DNA from 2 places in the Brevibacillus sp. TJ4 genome. Region 2 is predicted to be linked to the other one. Evidence: riboswitches for the same ligand, from Rfam matches in the RefSeq annotation. Region 2 holds a riboswitch; the other holds the start of a gene.
The links. Region 2 has a riboswitch for cobalamin ahead of ACAF76_RS03010 (energy-coupling factor ABC transporter permease). Riboswitches for the same ligand answer to the same signal wherever they lie in the genome.
Positions count from the first base shown of each region.

Region 1 (9,387 bases), 1.6 Mb from region 2:
CCGGATTCCCCGACGATCCCGACGATTTCGCCATCGTTGATCGCAAGCGACACATTTTGCAGCGCCACGATCTTGTCTTGCATGGACGAAAACTCGACGGTCAAATTATTGATTTCGAGCAGCATCTTTCATTCCCCCTATGAACGGTTCGCTTTTGGATCGAGAATGTCCCGAATTCCATCACCGATCAAATTAAAGCCGCATGAAGCCAAAAACAGGGCAAAGCCGGGAAATGTGGGATACCACCAGTAGTCCAGCAAATATTTCCAGCCAACGCTGATCATCGCGCCCCACTCTGGTGTCGGAGGCTGCGCGCCCAATCCCAAAAAGCCCAGGGTAGCCACAAGCAGGATCGCATCGCCGATGTCCAGCGTGACCTGGATAATCACCGGGGAGATGGCATTGGGAATGATGTGGCGGGCGATGATGCGCCACGGCTTGATGCCAAACGTCACTGCCGCCTTGACGTACAGCTTTTCCCGCAAAGCAAGTGTTTCCGCACGCGCCAGCCGCACGTAGACGGGAATTTTGATGATGGCGATAGCGATCATGGCGTTTTGCAGGTTGGGCCCCAGCGTAGCGGCGATCGCCATGGCCAGGACGAGAGCAGGGAAGGCGAGAATAATGTCCATCGCCCGCATGATGATCTGGTCCAGTCTGCCGCCAAAGTAGCCGGAGATCGACCCGATGATGGTCCCGATCAGTCCGGCGCCGAGGACGACGGCTACGCCGACGCCAAGCGAGAGCCGGGCACCGTACAGGATACGGGTAAAGATGTCGCGACCGACCTCGTCTGTGCCAAACCAGTGATCCGCGCTGGGCGGCGCAAAACGCTCCGCGATATTGATCTGCGTCGGGTCGTAGGGGCTGATCAACGGTGCGAAAGTCGACATCAGGATCAACAGCAAGAGCAGGAACAAACCCAGCAAAGTGAGCGGATTGCGGCGGATTTTATACCAGAAGGGGTTAACCGTCTTGGCTGCCGTTGCGGTCGACAGGTCTTTTGGATGCGCCGTCATACCTGACATGGAAGTGTCCCCTTTCTATTCCTTGATTTGCGGATCGAGCGCATAGTACGTGAGGTCGACAATCAGGTTGATCACCACGTATCCCAGCGAGATGAAGAAGGTGAAGCCCATGATTGCCGGAAAGTCGAGAAAGGCAATCGACTCGACCACGTATTTGCCCATTCCAGGCCAACTGAATATCGTTTCTGTGACGACAGCTCCCCCGAGCAGGGAGCCAAAGGACAGGCCGACTACCGTAATCGTCGGGATCAGCGCATTGCGCAGGGCATAGCGGAACAGCAGCACCGGCCCGTGGATGCCGTTGGCAAGCGCTGTCCGGATGTAATCCTGGCTGAGCACCTCCAGCATGCTGGCCCGTACCTGTCGCGTGACGATCGCCAATTGTGCGAAGGCGAGTGTAACAGCGGGCAGGATCAGATGCCACAAGCTGTTGGAGAACGCCGCCCAGTTTCCGGTCAACAGGCTGTCCAGCAGGTAGAAGCCGGTTATCGTCGTCGGCGGAGGGACGGTCAGCGCGAGTCGCCCGCCGGCCGGCAACAGGCCGAACACTTTGTAAAACAAGAGAATACCGACCAGGCCGCTCCAGAATACGGGAGTGGAGATCCCCGCTATGGAGAAAAAGCGTCCGGCGTGATCCCAGCCGGTGTCTTTTTTGACTGCGGAGAGAATGCCGATCGGAATGCCGATGATAATGGCGATGATAAAAGCGGTGAGGGCAAGCTCGAGCGTAGCGGGAAAAAATGTGAGCAGATCGTCGATGACCGGCTGCTGTGTGCGGATCGACTTGCCAAAATCACCTGCGAGTAGCCCGCTCATGTAAGTAAAATATTGGACCCAGACTGGTTGGTCTAGGCCCAATTGACGACGGACTTCTTGCAGTGTTTCCTCACTGGCGCGCTGCCCCACCATCATCCGTGCCGGATCGCCGGGAATGACATGCGAGAGAAAGAATGTGATCAGCGTCACTCCGAACAACACCAGCACGAGCATGGAAAGGCGTTTGACGATGATTTGTCTCACGAGGAAAGCACTCCTTCACACGTCGTTATTTTGACATTTCTGGCAGGTTGTAAATGCCTTCCAGCATCGGGTTGTAGACGAAGCCTTTGACGTTTTTGCTGACCGGGAGCAGGAAATCGCGCTGGTAGAGATACAGGTAAGGAGCTTCGTCGATGACGATTTTTTGCGCTTCCTGGTACAGCTTTTCGCGCTCAGCCTGGTCGTTGACCGCGGCTGCCTGGCGCACCAGCTCGTCCACTCTGTCATTTTTGTAGAAGGCGCGGTTGCCGGCCAAGCCGAAGTTGTTGGAATCAAACCAGTAGTTCATAAACATGTACGGGTCGCCGAAGTCGGGGCTCCATACACCCATGGCCAGGTCGAATTCGCCGGTGTCGATCATTTCCCGCGAAGTCGCGTAGGCGATCTTGTTCAGCTCCAGCGTGACGCCGATGTCGGAGAAGAACGATTGCAGCGCGAGGGCTTCGGTCTCCCACCATGCCCGGTTGTCCGAATAGAGCAGGTTGATTTTCAGGTCTTGTACGCCTGCTTCGGCGAGCAGTGCTTTTGCCTTTTCCACGTCGCGGCTGTATTGGAAGGCAGATTCGTCATGCCCCCACAGTCCTTTCGGGATCGGGCCGCGCATCTGTGTGGCGAAGCCTTCCTGTACAGACTCGGTCAGAGCCGGATAGTCGATGGCGTAGCTGAGTGCCTGACGCACGCGTTTGTCTTGCAGAGCTGGATGCCCTTTGGATGTGTTGACGTAGATGTAGTCGACGAAGAGGCTTGGGAACTGGAGCACTTCTACATTGGGCATTTCTTTGACAGCCTTGATCTGTTCGCTCGGAATTCCTTCGGCGATGTCGATCTCGCCCTGCTCGAGCTGCAGACGCTGTGAAGTGGCATCAGGGACGATGCGGAAAAAGACGGTTTGAAGGGTTGGTTTGACAGGGGAGTGCGGGTTCGTGGTGAGCTTGATGTATTCCCCTTTTCTCCATTCAGAGAGTTGGTAGGGACCGCTGCCCATGGTGTTGTTTGCGAGGTAGTTTTGGCCGTGGTCGCCGTTTTGCTCATGCTCCATTACTTTCGGATTGACGATGCTGCCGTAGTTGGCCGCCAGGGTAGAAAGGAATGGAGGGAAGTTCTGGGACAGTTCAAACGTGACAGTGGTAGGCGAGTCTACGCGAACTTCCTTGATGACATTGTACACGTCGGATGGGCCTTGCTTGATTGCCAGTGTGCGATCAAAGGTGAATTTGACGGCTTCTGCAGTGACAGGTGTGCCGTCGGAAAACATGTTGCCCTCCTCCAGCGTGAACGTCCAGGTCAGGCCGTCATCGCTGACTGTCCATTCCTTGGCCAGTCCTGGCTTTACTTCGGTCGATGCGCCATCGTACTCGACCAGTCGCTGGTAGGCGTGATAGGTGATTTTCCATGCGCCGTTGTCAAAGGTGACAGCCGGGTCGAGCGTGCCCTGGTCGGCGTTGATCGCGACGAACAGCGTATCAGATGGCGTGGCCGAGGCGGCCGGTGGCTGTTCCGTAGCGGTCTGCGGAGTTTCGCTTTGTGACTGATTTGCAGGCGTACTGTTGCCGCATGCTGCTGCCGTGAGTGAGAGGACAAGCAGCAGGCTGGTGAAAAGTGATTTCCTGCGCTTCACGTACATCTACCCCCATGTGAAATATATTTAATTATTTTTTAATATATTGCAATGATTCGGACTATTCAACTGTTTTTTCTGAAAACTAGCAAAATTCTCGTAAGGTTGTTATTGCGGTTGGGGAGAAAGCGACAAAATCCCGCCGTAAATTGCTTCCTGTCCGGTCTTGCGCGCCCAGACCCGCGTTCCGTACTCGTAGTGCCACCACTCTCTCGGATAATTGACAAACCCTGCTTCCGCCATCAAGTGGTAGAGCATCCGCCGGTTCTCGCGGACGGTTTGCACGTGTTCGGATGTTTCCGTCAGTTCTTCGAAATAGCGGGTTGCCGCCAGGTCGCTGAAATCGTCAAACGGCGTGCCCATGTCCAGCCAGCCTTCTGGTCCGGCAATCGTCAGGTCGACGGCACCTCCGGAGAGATGGGGAGACGGCTTGATGATGTCGGTTGTCGGCTTGGCCACAAATTTGCCCAGTTCAGCCGTCAGTTGTTCGCCTTCCTCCCAGCCTTGGGCGAGCAGCGTCTGGCGGAAGCGATCGTATATCGACGCCTGCACGATGTGAGAACGCCAGCCGTCCAGCACGACCAGCCTGTATTCCGAAGGCAGCTTTTCCGCGACAGTGACCAGCCGGCGGGCAACACCTTCCCGCAGGTAAATTTCCGGTTGGGCGCCCTCATAGCCCTGGTGGTAGTAAGCGGCGTATACGGTTAATTTGGGGGTAAGCGCGGAGAGCGGGATCAGCGGTTCGCCGCACTCTTGCCGAACGGGCGGAATTTCATTCGTTTCTCCCGGCAAGTTCGGGATTGGTGGAAATGACAAAGCGTTCACCTGCCTAGATGGTTTTGCCAATTATGGTAACGGAAATGCTGATTCTAGTAAACTACAATTTTTTTCATATCCTGCAAAAAAAGAATGCGCTTTCAAAAAGCCGCGTAACAGTTGGACATTCAGCTTTTGCTTGAATCCCGACCAGTATTTGCTATTATTAAAGCAAGTATCAGTCGTAAACTGCATATACGTTTTGCAAACAGGTCCCTGTCTAGGCGCATGTGCTTCCAAGCGGCCAGACAGGGTTAAAAGGGAAGTTTGGTGAAAAGCCAACGCGGTCCCGCCACTGTAAGAGAGGAGCTTTTCTTCGCGGCGTATGCCATCCACTGCCCACATGCGGGCGGGAAGGAGAAGAGAGGCGTCGATCCTCGATCCAGGAGACCTGCCTGTTTTTGTGTAGCACTGATTTCCTTCGGGTCAAAGGAAAAGGTGAGGATTGCGGCTTTGGGCTATCCACGCTTTGTTTTCCTTGTCATGCAGGGAGGACAAGGCGTTTTTCTTTTTGTTCTGGCATAATGGCCGGCTTTTTGCGCGACGGCAATGACGGGACGGACATGTCGGGAGGGGTATCGAGTGGACAAACAGGCAAGCAAACGGGGACTTCTCCTGGTGTACACGGGAGATGGAAAAGGAAAGACGACCGCAGCTCTCGGGCTGGCGGTACGGGCGACGGGACGCGGCAAAAAGGTGCTGATGATCCAGTTTATCAAGTCGCCGGAGCGCACGTACGGGGAAAAAATCATGTTTGACAAAATCGGCATCGAAATCGTGCAAAAAGGCGTCGGCTTCACCTGGACGAAGACGCCCGAAGAGCATCGGGCAGCGCTGGCAGAGGCATGGCAGTTCGCCAAGCAGCGAATTCTTGGCGGAGCGTACGACGTCATCATCCTCGACGAGTTGAACAACGCCTTGGCGATCGACAGGTTCCCCATCGATGATGTGCTGCCGCTCGCCGATGTACTGGAGACATTGAAAAAAAGACCGGAGCACATGCACGTCGTCGTCACGGGACGCGGTGCCCGGGAAGAGCTGGTCGAGCTGGCTGATCTGGTGACGGAGATGAAGCCGGTCAAGCACTACTACGACGAAGGGATACCGGCTGTGTTGGGGGTAGAGTTTTGATGGAGGTGCTGGAAAAATTCGGGCACGGCGGAGATTTGCTGACGGCGAAAGAGCGATACGGGATCGGGCCGGATGCGTTTCTCGACTACAGCGCCAACATCAACCCGCTAGGACCGCCAGAGCGCGTGATCGAGGTATTGCAGGACCAGTTTTTGCAAGTGGTGCGCTATCCGGACCCTGCCCATCGCGCCTTTCGCCATGCCTTGTCCGAGCGCTTGCAACTGCCTGCGGAGTGGCTGCTGCCGACCAATGGCGCTGCCGAAGCGATGGCGCTCGCCATTCTCGCCTGCGAGCCGAAGACAGTCGGCCTGGTCTACCCTTGTTTTTCCGAATACGCGCAATTGTCCCGTCAGTTCGGGGCGAAGCTGCACGGCATATACGGTCGTGAAGAAAACGGCTACAAGCCGGACGCGCAGGAGCTGTACGCACTGTGCCGACAGGCTGACATGGTGTTTGTCGGCTCGCCGAACAATCCGACGGGTCTTTGCTACACGCCCGACGAACTGGTCAGGCTCGCGGAATGGTCCGAAGAGACGGGCACCTGGCTGGTCGTAGACGAGGCGTTTCTCGATTTTCTGGAAGAAGAGAAGCAGTTCTCGCTTGCAGCAACGCTGGCACGCTACCCCCGTGTCATCCTGATCCGCTCGATGACAAAAATGTACGCGATCCCCGGACTGCGCCTGGGCTATGCCATCGCGTTGCCGGAGGTGGTCGAGCGCATGCGGGAAAAGCAAGTGACTTGGAGCGTCAACGCGCTTGCGCTGCTCGCCGGGGAGCATTGCCTGCGCGAAGTGGCGTACGAGCAGAAGACGCGGGCGCTGATCGCGAAAGAACGCGCATACCTCATCTCTGCCCTGTCCAGTCTGCCGGACTGGCAGGTGTGGCCGGGAGAAGCCAATTTTTTGCTCGTTCGCACACCGGCGTGGACAGACGCGCATGGGCTGCAGGACGCACTCGGCAAAAGCGGCGTGCTGATTCGAAGCTGCGCGATGTACCCGGGACTTGATTCTCGCCATGTACGCATAGCCGTGCGCAGGCGGGAGGACAATGAACGGCTGATCGCACGGCTTCGCGAGTTCTGTGGTGCACACGGGAAAGGGGGCGAGTAAGCGGCATGAACGCGTTTTTTCACGCCCTTACCTTTTTTACTCGCATTCCTGTCCCTTGGCTTAGAGCATCCGAAGAAGCCTGGAAAAAAAGCGTCTGCTGGTATCCGGCAGTCGGGCTTGTCATCGGGGCATTGTTGTGGGGAGTGTACGAGGCCGGCCTTGCCCTGTACAGTCCGCTGCTTGCTGGCGCTGTCACCCTGATCGTCTGGGTGTACATCACCGGAGGACTCCACCTCGACGGCTGGATGGACCTGGCGGACGGACTGGGCAGCAGCAGGCCGAAGGAACAAGCCCTGACGATTATGAAGGACAGCCGCGTTGGCGCGATGGGCGTGTTGGCGGCACTGCTGTTGCTGCTGCTGAAAATGGCGGCACTGATCGAGCTGGCACAGGCCGGGACAGCGATGCTGCTGCTGCTCGTGCCGATGGCTGCACGGACGCATGTGCTGTTGTCGATCTACTACTGGCCGTACCTGAACGCCGACGACGGTGTAGGAAAAGGCATCCGCGATGGACTTACCCCGCTTGCGTTTCTGCTCGCCTACGCGTTTTTGGCGCTGGCGGGCTGGCTGATCGGCGGCTGGCAGGTGCTCGTGGCAGTCGCTGTCTCCCTGCTTTTTGCCCTTTGGCTATCCCGTTCAGTGACGCGCAAGCTGGGCGCGCTAAACGGGGATTGCTACGGCGCAGTGATCGAGAGCAGCGAGGCGGTCATGCTGCTCGTCCTGGTCGGGAGCTGGTGGGCATGAAGCTGATCTGGGTGCGGCACGGCGAGACGCGGGAAAATCGTCAGCGAAGGTATCTCGGTCATAGCGACCCGCCGCTTTCCGATGAGGGCATCGCACAGGTATCACGGCTGGCTGAGCGATTGTACGCTGCCATCGATCAGCCACAGGCGGTCTACACGAGCGATCTGCAGCGCTGTCGGCAAACAGCCGAGGCGATCGCCCGGCGCTGGAGTTTGCCGCCGCAGGAGGTGCCGGCGCTGCGCGAGCTTTCCTTTGGCGACTGGGAGCTGCTCACCTATGACGAGTTGATGCAAAAAGACGCCGTCCGAGCGCAGCATTGGTACGACGATCCGTATACCCGCAAGCCGCCAAACGGCGAGAGTTTGCAGGAGCTGGGGGCACGGGTGGACGCCTGGCTCGGTTCGCTGCTGGAGCAGTCGCGGGACAGCGAGCAGACGATCGTGCTCGTCTCCCACGGAGGAGTGATCCGCTGGTTTGAAGCAGCTTGGCTCAGGCAAGACAGGGACAGTTACTGGCAGGTAGAGGGGCTCAAGCATGGCGATGCGATGCTGGTCGCCTTGGACGGCGAGCGCTGGCGCGGACAGCAGTGGCAGAACGGAGGGATGCGCGCGTGAATCAGGAGATGTGGCTGCTCTGTACGGCATACCTGCTTGACCGGATCGTCGGCGACCCGCGCAGCATTCCCCATCCGGTCGTCATCATCGGCTGGTTCATCACCCGGCTGGAGCGGTTGATCAGGCTGATGGTCAGGGACGAGCGGCATATGAGGGCAGCGGGGCTGCTGTTTCCCCTGCTGATCGTCACCGGCAGCTACGGCGCCGTCTGGCTCTTGCTCTACGCGGCGGCGCAGCTCTCGGTCTGGCTCGCTTTTGCCCTGTCTGCCTGGTTGATTTCCACGACGATTGCCAGCAAAGGACTGGCCGACGCGGGAAACGAGATCAAGCGATTTCTCGAAGCTGGCGATCTGCCGCAGGCAAGGCGCTCGCTGTCCATGGTCGTGGGGCGCGATACGGACAAGCTGGACGAACCGGAAGTGTGCCGGGGAGCGGTCGAGACAGTAGCGGAAAACATCGTCGATGCGATCGTCTCTCCGCTCTTGTACGCGGCGGTTGGCGGAGCGCCGCTGGCGATGGCGTATCGCGCCGCCAACACGCTCGACTCGATGGTCGGGTACAAAAACGAGCGGTACCGAAACCTGGGCTGGGCCTCGGCCCGCTTTGACGACGTCGCCAACTACATTCCGGCCCGCTTGACCGCGCTTTTGCTGATCGCGGCGAGCTGGATGCTTCGCCTCGACTGGCGGCGGTGCGCACGGATGATCCGGCGTGACGCGCATCTGCACCCCAGTCCCAACAGCGGCCTGCCGGAAGCGGGAGTGGCGGGGGCGCTGGGCGTCCAGTTGGGAGGAAGAAATACGTACCAGGGAGTGGTATCCGACCGGACCCGGATGGGAGATGCCCTGCGGCCACTGCGCGCGGCAGACATCGGCGAGACGATTCGCCTGATGTACCTCGTCTCCCTGTTGTGCCTGGGCGTATGCCTGCTGATTCGCCTGGTGCTGTCGTGAGGGTACAAACGAAAATAGTGCAGCAGTATTCGAAGGGAGGAGCAGTCCGGGAAGATCGGAATCTCGCCAGTTCGCCAACGAATTGGCGGGAAGTCGATCCGCTTTCCTTCGTCAACGGAGCGAAGCGGGCGTAGCTGGAAGACGGCGAACAGGTCGTGATGACCGGCTGATGTCGGTGCGAAGGGGATCGAGTCGGTTTGGAGAAGCGACGGGCTGCCTGTCTGACACCGCTTTATTATTCAGAAAAGTCGGCCTATTTTCCTTTGCGTATGTATGCACCGAATCTGAATATAGATGACGGTAAGCTCATGGACGTCTGGATGTTTCGGTGCGT
Region 1 covers NZ_CP185865.1:3,370,017-3,379,403, reverse strand. Annotated here, with positions in the region: gene ACAF76_RS16515 (ABC transporter ATP-binding protein) at 1-125, opposite strand, end outside; gene ACAF76_RS16510 (ABC transporter permease) at 138-1,028, opposite strand; gene ACAF76_RS16505 (ABC transporter permease) at 1,044-2,048, opposite strand; gene ACAF76_RS16500 (ABC transporter substrate-binding protein) at 2,074-3,690, opposite strand; gene ACAF76_RS16495 (M15 family metallopeptidase) at 3,793-4,500, opposite strand; cobalamin riboswitch at 4,694-4,913, shown strand; gene cobO (cob(I)yrinic acid a,c-diamide adenosyltransferase) at 5,083-5,631, shown strand; gene cobD (threonine-phosphate decarboxylase CobD) at 5,631-6,740, shown strand; gene cobS (adenosylcobinamide-GDP ribazoletransferase) at 6,746-7,486, shown strand; gene ACAF76_RS16475 (histidine phosphatase family protein) at 7,483-8,100, shown strand; gene cbiB (adenosylcobinamide-phosphate synthase CbiB) at 8,109-9,053, shown strand.
Region 1: linked by a shared signal. The riboswitch ahead of cobO (cob(I)yrinic acid a,c-diamide adenosyltransferase) and the one ahead of ACAF76_RS03010 (energy-coupling factor ABC transporter permease) in region 2 are both predicted to bind cobalamin.

Region 2 (9,387 bases):
CAAGTTGGCATTTGCACACGGTGATTCGCAAGGTGGATATAAAGTTCCTAGTTTGATCGGTCTTTATTGGACTGCTCCATACTTACATGACGGCGGAGTCGCTGTAGGTCCTGACCCAGCTACCCAACTAGGGATACAAGGTACGCTAATGAAAGGCATTTATCCAGACCCGGCAAATAGTTTGCGCGCATTGGTTGATAAGGAGCTGAGACAAAAGGTAATTGCGGCCAACAAGTCATCGAAAGATCTCCAATTTACCCATGTTAGTGGAATTGGACACGAATACTGGGTTGACTCTACAACACAGTTTACAAAGGAAGAGCAGGAGGCACTTATCAAGTACCTCTTGTCAGTAGGAAGCGATCTCAAACAATCAAAATAATACAGATAACTCCAGGTCAAAACCCAATCAGCAACAGCGTGGAAAAATACAGCGCAACTCACATGATCCTGATACGTGGATGCCGTCCACCTGGCAGAGCTCAGAAGCCTGCACATAAAAGATCCCTTCTCGGAGATGAGAAGGGATCTTTTGAAATGCATACTGACGCATCAATTTGTAATCTCGTTTTTTTGCTCTAGGAGCATCGTCTGCATGCGGTTTTACCTCCCCCAACAGATAAACTTAAAAAACCCGATCTCGTAGAATCGGGTTTTGTCGCTGTATAGTCACCTTAAATAAAGCCCATGTGTTAAACAGATTTTTTGTAAAACTTCCAGTCTGCTCGAATCACCCACATACACCTCTAGGATAAGCCCATTTGTACGCGCAAGAATTTTGATTTCAGGGAATACAAAACAAGAGTGAACCTTTTCACGTAAACATTAGATAATCCTGCCTACCTCGCGCATTTTGATATAGTATTGGTCTTTCAGCAGTCACAATTTCAGATATACATTGATGTCGTTCACTCTAGCTGATCAATGTGATTTGCATCATTATAGACAAATCTTCGTTGTGTTAATTATTTTTCGGACGAATTCCTATCTGCTACAATGTTTTTGGGGGTGTTGTCGCATGACCAAGAGTTTTGTTGTGAAATTCCTCAACTGCGAGTCTCTTCTTGAGGAAAATAAACGATATGATATTGAAATTAGCGCGAACACTCACATTATAGGGACAATCATACCTGACATGAATTTTGTCTACGATGGAAAGACATTTTTTTATATCCTCCGAGAAGTCGATAATGAGGATATTCAGATTTGTGAAGACGAAATTATCCAAATTAGGTGTCTTGAATGCCTTTGAATGTCTCAAAATTACCGATGTGCAAGTCAGAAAGTATGAATGTGCTTGTGATGATGCAATATGGCATACCATGAGCTACCTCATTATTGGGCAAATACAATTTATTACGGTGAGGCCCTTTGGTGGCGTCAAGACGGCAAACCACTGACTCCAGTACCATACCCTTAGTTGGCTACTGCTTTATTTGTCTGACTACACAGGTAAAATAATTGAAAACCGTGTTGGAGTGATCATAGTGCAAATAACCATCAGTGGACGTGAAGATACTCAGATCGATATCATTGCTGTCAATCGAAGCTATCCATATCAGCAGGATTATTGGGATGGGAACTGGTTGAACTGCGAAATTAAGGTCAACATCCCTGGATATACTGCCGCATTTCCAGCCGACCTTAGAACAGATGAGTTCCAGTGTTTCATGGTTGATCTCATATCAATTGACAGTAATTTAAATGGAACTGCAAATTTCCGATCGATGGATAGTTACATTGACCTTACTTGTAAAATTACTAAAACAGGTATTCTTGAGTGGGAATGCAGAACTTCATATCCTCCTTTCACAGGTGCCAATTTGAGCTTTTCCTTTACCTCGGATCAATCGTTTCTCCCCCACCTTATAAAGCAACTTGAAATGTTGATAGAGACTTATCCTGTAATTGGGAATCCCAATGATTAGCTGATTTGATAAACTGCACAGTTTGTTAAACTAATCGCTCCACCCCCAAAACAATCTCGCGCTATACATCTCGTTATTGCCGTTGAATGCACATAAGGTTGGACTGCGTAGATCAGCACTTCCGGGCGATCGAAACCAGTACACAAGACGTCCTCTGCCTCGCTTTGCACCCATCAAAAACACCTCCAAGTCGGCTCCATCTCATCCTAATAGAGCCGTTCGCTTGAAGGTGTTTTCCTATGTCCACGCTACAGGGACGTTCCCAAACCGCGAACTATACTTTAAATCGCTGTACCAAATGTTGCAGTTCTTCCGCCATTCCCGCCAATGAGGCAGCAGACGAAGAAATTTCTTCCATCGTAGCAAGTTGTTCTTCGGTCGCAGCCGAAACATTTTGAGAATCCGCCCCAACCTCCTTGGATTCCTTTGCGATCTCTTCAATGGTGTATACGACCTGCTCGGCATTCGTCGCGATCTGGTGACAGGATGCGGTGATGCCCTGTATTTGAATCGAAACTTCGTCAACGTTCGTCTTGATTTCCTCAAACAGTTGGCCTGCCGTATTGACGACATGAATGCCCTCGTCCACTTCTTTGACACCCTGGTCCATCGACTGTACGACCTGTTCAGTATGGTCGGTAATGATTCCAATCAATTGCGTAATTTGTACGGCCTGTTGGGAGGATTGCTCAGCCAGTTTTCGCACCTCTTCGGCTACTACCGAGAATCCTCGTCCGTGCTCGCCTGCCCTTGCCGCTTCAATCGCTGCGTTGAGTGCGAGCAGGTTGGTTTGGTTGGCGATATCCGCAATCACATCGACGATTTGACCGATCTGCTTGGAATGATCGTTCATTTGTCCCACTGCGCCAGCGAGTTGATTCATCGTCGTGTGAATCAAATCCATCTGCTTGATCGTAACCTGGATAGCCTGATTTCCTTCTGTTGCTTTGTCTGCGGTCTGCGTCGACAAAGATGCCGTCGTTTGCGCACCTGATGCGATTTCCTGCACCCCTGACGACAATTCGTTGATTGCGCGTACACCTCCGTCTACATCATGCGCTTGTTTTTCCGCTCGTGTGGCAACCCCTTGAATCGTGGTGGCAATCAACTCCGACGCCTGGCTCGATTGCTCGGCACTGGCTGTCAGCTCCTCCGAGGAAGAAGCGATATGCTGGGAGCTGCTTTGAATCTGCTGAACCATCGTCCGAAGATTTTCCTTCATGTTGTTGAAGGACTGAGCCAGGCTGCCAATCTCATCGTTGTTTTTCACCCGAATCGGTTCTGCCACGAGGTTGCCTGCCGCGATTTCCTCTGCCGCCTTCGCCACTGCAACAATCGGTCTTGCGATCATCCGGGAACCAAAGTACCCGATCAAAAGCGCCAAAATCAGCGCAGACCCGCTCGTAACCAGGATGTACGTCGTTGCCTGGCTGGTCAGCACTGTATTTTCTTCCCTGCCTTGCTCCATATGTTCCTTTTGACTGATTGCAATTTCCTCTGCCAACGGGTCCATCGCCCTTCCGACCGGGAGGAGAACATCTGTGTAATAATCCATGACATCCTGGGAAAGCTGATTGGCGTCGAACATTTGCATCAATTTATCGGCTTCTTGTTTAAACTGCTGATTCAGTTCTCGCAGCTGCTGCAACTTTGCCTGCTCTTCCGGCCGTCGGATCATTCCGTAGGTTTCATCAATAATCCGGTTAATATTGTCATTTGACACCTGCATGTTATCCCGGAATTCTTGATCATGTACGAGCAGATATGCCCGCAGTCGACCCGATTGCTTAGCCGCTTCTACCTGAATTTCCTGAGCATTCGCTAAAATGACAGCTCTCCTTGAGATCAGATCGGCGTCCAGATCATTAATCTTTTTCAAATAGTAAAAAGAAATGCTGCTCGATATCCCTAACAGCAGGGCAATTACCAAAAATGCCCCCATCAATTTTTTACCGATGCTTAGATTCATAAGATGCCTCCTCAGTCCTATGTAAAATATGATTGTATTCCCAATTTTAATACATATGAACATAGGAATACTATGATTTGAAATCGCTTTAACAAAATTAATAATGGTTTTCCCGATTTTCCGTCCATAGAAACCCCCTCCTCTGGATAACCCTGGGAGGAATAAGAAAAAAACCCTCGCTATCTCGCGAGGGCCCTAAAAAGGTTGTTAACAGTGTACATATGCAAGCATGCCCAAACTTCTTTTGGGCTATACATTTCGGATCCACTGCCTTTCACAACAGGATAGAGTTTCAAATGTTTGTAAAATCGCCAGGAAAGGTAAAAGCGGAATTGGCGACAACTCTTCCAGCTTTCGCTTGTTGATAACCTGGATCGGCTCAGCGAAGGTCTATGGCGCATGGACGGCATGAAGCATTTTATTCCCGCTGTTCGCCAGGGTTCTTTTGCCCAAGGCGGCCTCCTGCATGAAGATTCCGCATTCGGGCACAATACATATCGTTACTCGTCTGAAACACTCAACTAGGAGGAGCGCCATGTCGTCCCACTATCGTTGTTACTACTGCGAGCATGAGACGGAATCGGTTCATATGATCACGTTCTTCCAGGGAACAGAAGAGCGTGACGAGCTACTGTGTGACACTTGTTACGCAGACTGGCTGGAATCCTTGAAGAGTGAGCCGTAATGGAGTAACACAGCAAAAGTCCCCATCCGATCCGCTTGAAATCGGGTGGGGACTCCTTAGTTGCTGACGTGAAACGCAGCCGGGTCGGTGCGCACGCGCTCCTTCCACTCCGCCAGTGAGCGTGGAGCTCTCCCACCCCAGCTCTCCTTGAGCGAATCCGGCAGGCTCTCCCACAGCTCCGCGATGAGAGGGAGACCCAGCTCGAGTGTCTGCAACAATTCTCGATTCGCCAGCAAAGTTTCAGGCAGGCCCGTGAACAGTATCCTGCCTGTATCCATGACACAGATCCACTCCGCCCATTCGAACGCAATGTCGAGATCGTGCGTGGCCATCAGGACTGTCGTGCCGTTGGCATGGATGTGATCGAGCCTGCGCAGAAGGCTTTTCGTCTGATCGCGGTCCAGATATGCCGTAGGTTCGTCCAGCAGCAGCAATTCCGGTTCCATGACCATCACCCCGGCGAGAGCGAGACGCCGCTTTTGTCCCAGACTGAGGTGATGTATCGGGGAATCCGCGTGCTCCCTCAGCCCAAACGCATCGAGCATGAGATCGACCTTGGCGCGAATCTGCTCCGCTGGAAGTTTGCGGTTCAACAGCCCGTATGAGATGTCCTCTGCCACAGTGCTGGCGATCAGTTGATGCTCCGGGTCCTGAAACACCAGCCCGATTGTTTTCGTCATCTCCTGCAAAAAAGAGCGCCGGTAGACAAACGCTGACCCTCTCCAGGACACCGTCCCTTTTTGCGGCTGCAAAATCCCGTTGGCGTGCAAAAACAGCGTCGACTTCCCACAGCCATTGCGCCCGAGCAGCACGCATTTCTTCCCCTCCGGAATCCCCAGCGACACCCCTTGCAATACCGGTGACCTGCTGCCTGGATAGGTGTAGTACACATCGGAAAACTCCATCACATACGTCGTCAAAGCCGCACTCCCTCCATCCACCACTGGATTCCCGCCAGTACGAGACAGCCGATTGCCGACTCCCACTCATACCGCCGGGAACGGACATGACTGCCTCTGCTCTGCACCTGAATCTCATCGCTCATTCCCCGCGCTGCCATGCCTCGTTGCAGCATCTCGTACCTGTTCATCGACCGGACAAAAAGCTGAGAAGCGAGCAATCCCGCATCGCGCAAGCTGGCCCGGAATCCTTGAAAGCCGCCGCGCGACTTCTGTGCGACCCAGAGCTGGTGACTAGTCTTGAGCAAAATAAAAATGAAGCGGTACATAATCATCGCCAGCTCGGATACCAACACAGGTATTCGCAAGCGGCGGATGAGCTGCAAAATCTCCGTAAACGGCGTCGTAAACAGCAAAAAGGAAAAACAGGCAAGGCTGGCGAGTGTCCTTGCAAACAGCGTCACTACTTGCTCAATAGCCGCTTGCGAGACAGAAAACTGAACCGCTCCGACCGTCCACGCCAAAACAGGATGATGCACCGTACCGGAATCGGCCCCGTGAAGCGTCACGTCAATCAGCAAAGCCGGCATTCCTGCCGCGAAAAAACCCATGGGAACGAGCAAAAAGAGCAAATAAAGCCGCACGGGGATGCGGGCGTATCCTACCACCCACAACCCCATCCAGAGAAAGACCAAGGCTTGTACGAGCACATGGCCCAGCATGGCAAAAAGCAACACAATACATCCGAGCATGGCTTTTTGCAACGGCGGCAAAAATCGCAACCGGTTCTGGTAGGAATAGGTGTCCAGCCATTGCCACATCATTACTTTTGTCTGCCCAACCGACCTTTGTAAAACCCGACGGCATACCCGATCACTCCGGCGCCAAGAGCAGCCTGAACGGCGAACAGCAAACTCTCCGTCTCCCCGCCCGGCGGTTCGAGCAGCGGCTCAAACCACGGTTCATACGCGGGCGCGATTTCCACGATCGCCTCTTCTGCAGCTCCGTCCGCCCCTCCGAACTCGGAATCGCTGACGATCAATAACGGAATGATCGCCAGCACGACAACACCTGCGAGCAAAAGCCAGTTCATCCCTTTTTTCACAGCGATTCCTCCTGTTTCAGCAGCCGTAATTGAACCAGTTCCTTGGCATTGTAGGCTTGCAGCCAGTTCCAGACGAGCACGGTCAGCAATCCTTCACAGATTGCCAACGGTATTTGTGTAACAGCAAAAATGCCGGCAAATTTGGCAAATGACGCCATCACTCCGCCCGTTTCCGCGGGAAAGGCGAGCGCTAGCTGCAGGGAGGTCGTAACGTACGTAGCCAGATTCGCTGTCGCGGCAGCAGCAAAAACCGCGAGCCGCTTTCCGCCGTTGGCACTGCTAATCAGGCGATAGATTCCGTAAGCGACCAAGGGGCCGACGACTGCCATGGAAACCGCGTTCGCTCCCAGCGTAGTCAGCCCGCCATGCGCCAAAAGCAACGCCTGAAACAGCAGGACCATGCTGCCCAGCACCGACATCGCAAAGGGCCCGAACAAAATGGATCCCAGCCCCGTTCCGGTAGGGTGGGAGCTGCTGCCTGTCACCGAAGGTATTTTTAATGCCGACAAGACAAAGGCAAACGCGCCAGCCACTCCCACCAACAGCTTCACCTCGGGATGCTGCACGATGACTTTGCGTATCGAACGCAAGCCGATGACGAAAAACGGCAGGAACAATCCCCACCAGAACATCGCCCAACCAAAAGGCAGATAGCCTTCCATGATATGCATGGCATGACCGGTCTGCGGTTCGTTCACGAGAAAGTACAATACGAATCCGGCGACGAGCAAAACGCTGGAGACAATGCGGGAACGCTTCTTATTCATGCACCTGCTCCTCCTTTTCTTGTGATAGAACAAAAATATCCCACCCGAACGTACGGATGGGAAATGCGCACACGAAAACAATCGACTTGCTGGAAGCCGAATTTCCTGTTTGCCACCTCTCCTTTCCGCGAAGGATTTTTTGGTGCAGCAGTTAGGTAGGTCTCCTGGCTTCCAGATCATCGCGCTCTTTGCTCCTTCCCCATCTGTATGGATGAGTGGACTACACGCAAAGAGAACTCCCTGGTTACAGTGGCGGGACCGCTCGGGACTTTCACCCGATTCCCTGTTATCCCTTATGGATGTATTAACCATATGGGCACCTAATGCCATCCTGTTCAATTATCGGACAACTCTGACTTGTCCGATTCCATTATAAACCAGATCCGCCAAAAAAATAAAGCAGGGATTGCTCACCCGCCCCACCGGACATGTGAACAATCCCTGCACCCCGCTACTTGCTCGCATCTGCGCCAATCGCCTGGCTGATGTGGGAAAAGCCATCCCGAGCCATAAGCTGCAGCAGTTTTTTGTTGATTTGCTTGGCAATCCCCGGTCCCTGGTAAATCATTCCCGTATACACCTGGACCAGGCTCGCGCCGGCGCGAATTTTTTCATACGCATCTTCACCGGTAAAGATACCGCCCACGCCAATGATCGGCACCTTGTCTCCGACTTCCTGGTAAATCTCCTTCACCCACGCCGTAGAGCGCCCGGTCAACGGCCTGCCGCTCAATCCGCCTGCTTCTTCCGCATATGGGTGATCCTGTACCGCCTCACGGGAGAGCGTCGTATTGGTGGCGATGATACCGGCTATGCCTTCCTCGACGGCTGCATGGACGACATCGCGCATCTGCTCGTCCGCCATGTCGGGAGCGACCTTGAGCAGGATTGGCTTTTGCTTGATGCCGCGCATCTCCAGCTCCCGAGCCTTTTCCCTGACAGCGCGGATGAGCGCACGCAGGCTTTGCGTTTCCTGCAAATCACGCAAATTCGGAGTATTTGGCGAACTGATATTGATGACGAAATAATGCCCGTACGAATACAGCAAATCCATGCACTTGCTGTAGTCAGACGCCGCTTCTTCATTTGGCGTCGCCTTGTTCTTGCCGATATTGATCCCGATCGGTACATCCGCATAGGCGTAGTCCACCAGGTTTTTCGCTACCAGGAAGGAACCTTGATTGTTGAATCCCATGCGGTTTATAACAGCCTCGTGTGCGGGGAGACGAAACAATCTCGGTTTCGGATTTCCCGGCTGCCCTTGCGGGGTAATCGTCCCGACCTCTATGAAACCAAAGCCCAGCGCTGCAAGAGCGTGGTAGACTTCCGCGTTTTTGTCAAAACCTGCCGCCAGCCCGACCGGATTGGGAAAAACATGTCCCCACAGCTTTGTCTGCAAACGCTCGTCCTGAAAATGATACATGGCTTTCAGCGTGCGCTTCCCCCAGGGTGAATCTTGCGCCTGTTTTAAGGCATGCACCGTTTTTTCATGGATTTCTTCCGCGTCCTGTTTAAAGAGGTACTTTCGCACAAGCTGATACATCTTCGGCTGCACTCCTAACACCTTTTATTCTGCCTAGTAGAATACCACACTTTTCGCGAAAGGGTAACCTCTATCCGCGATACATAATTCCACCGCTGCTGTCAAATTCTATAAGCAGCTTGTCGGGTCGAGGGTGACGGATCACGTACGGGTTTCACCAGGTCTTTCCTCGCACAACAAAAAAGCTGTCCCCCGCACAAGGGGACTGACCCCCGTTTGTGAGTCAGGGATCAAAACACCTTTCAAGTTAAGCTGCCAGTCGCCTGTAATCCATCGGCGACTGGTTGTTTAGTTTCGTTTGAATGCGAATTGAGTTATAGTAGTGAATGTAGTCTCGAACGGTTTGCTCAACGATTGCAGTCGTTGTGCAGGTCAAACCTTCGAGATAGAACGTTTCAGACTTTAGTGTGGAATGGAACGATTCGATGGGGGCATTATCAGCAGGCGTACCCTTACGGGACATGCTCATGATAATCCCTTTTTCTTTTACC
Region 2 covers NZ_CP185865.1:656,084-665,470, reverse strand. Annotated here, with positions in the region: gene ACAF76_RS03045 (electron transport protein) at 1-382, shown strand, start outside; gene ACAF76_RS03040 (WapI family immunity protein) at 1,488-1,928, shown strand; gene ACAF76_RS03035 (methyl-accepting chemotaxis protein) at 2,203-3,897, opposite strand; gene ACAF76_RS03030 (hypothetical protein) at 4,433-4,582, shown strand; gene ACAF76_RS03025 (energy-coupling factor ABC transporter ATP-binding protein) at 4,639-5,502, opposite strand; gene cbiQ (cobalt ECF transporter T component CbiQ) at 5,499-6,305, opposite strand; gene ACAF76_RS03015 (energy-coupling factor ABC transporter substrate-binding protein) at 6,305-6,586, opposite strand; gene ACAF76_RS03010 (energy-coupling factor ABC transporter permease) at 6,583-7,353, opposite strand; cobalamin riboswitch at 7,491-7,692, opposite strand; gene ACAF76_RS03005 (quinone-dependent dihydroorotate dehydrogenase) at 7,805-8,896, opposite strand; one part of gene ACAF76_RS03000 (IS3 family transposase) at 9,144-9,387, opposite strand, start outside.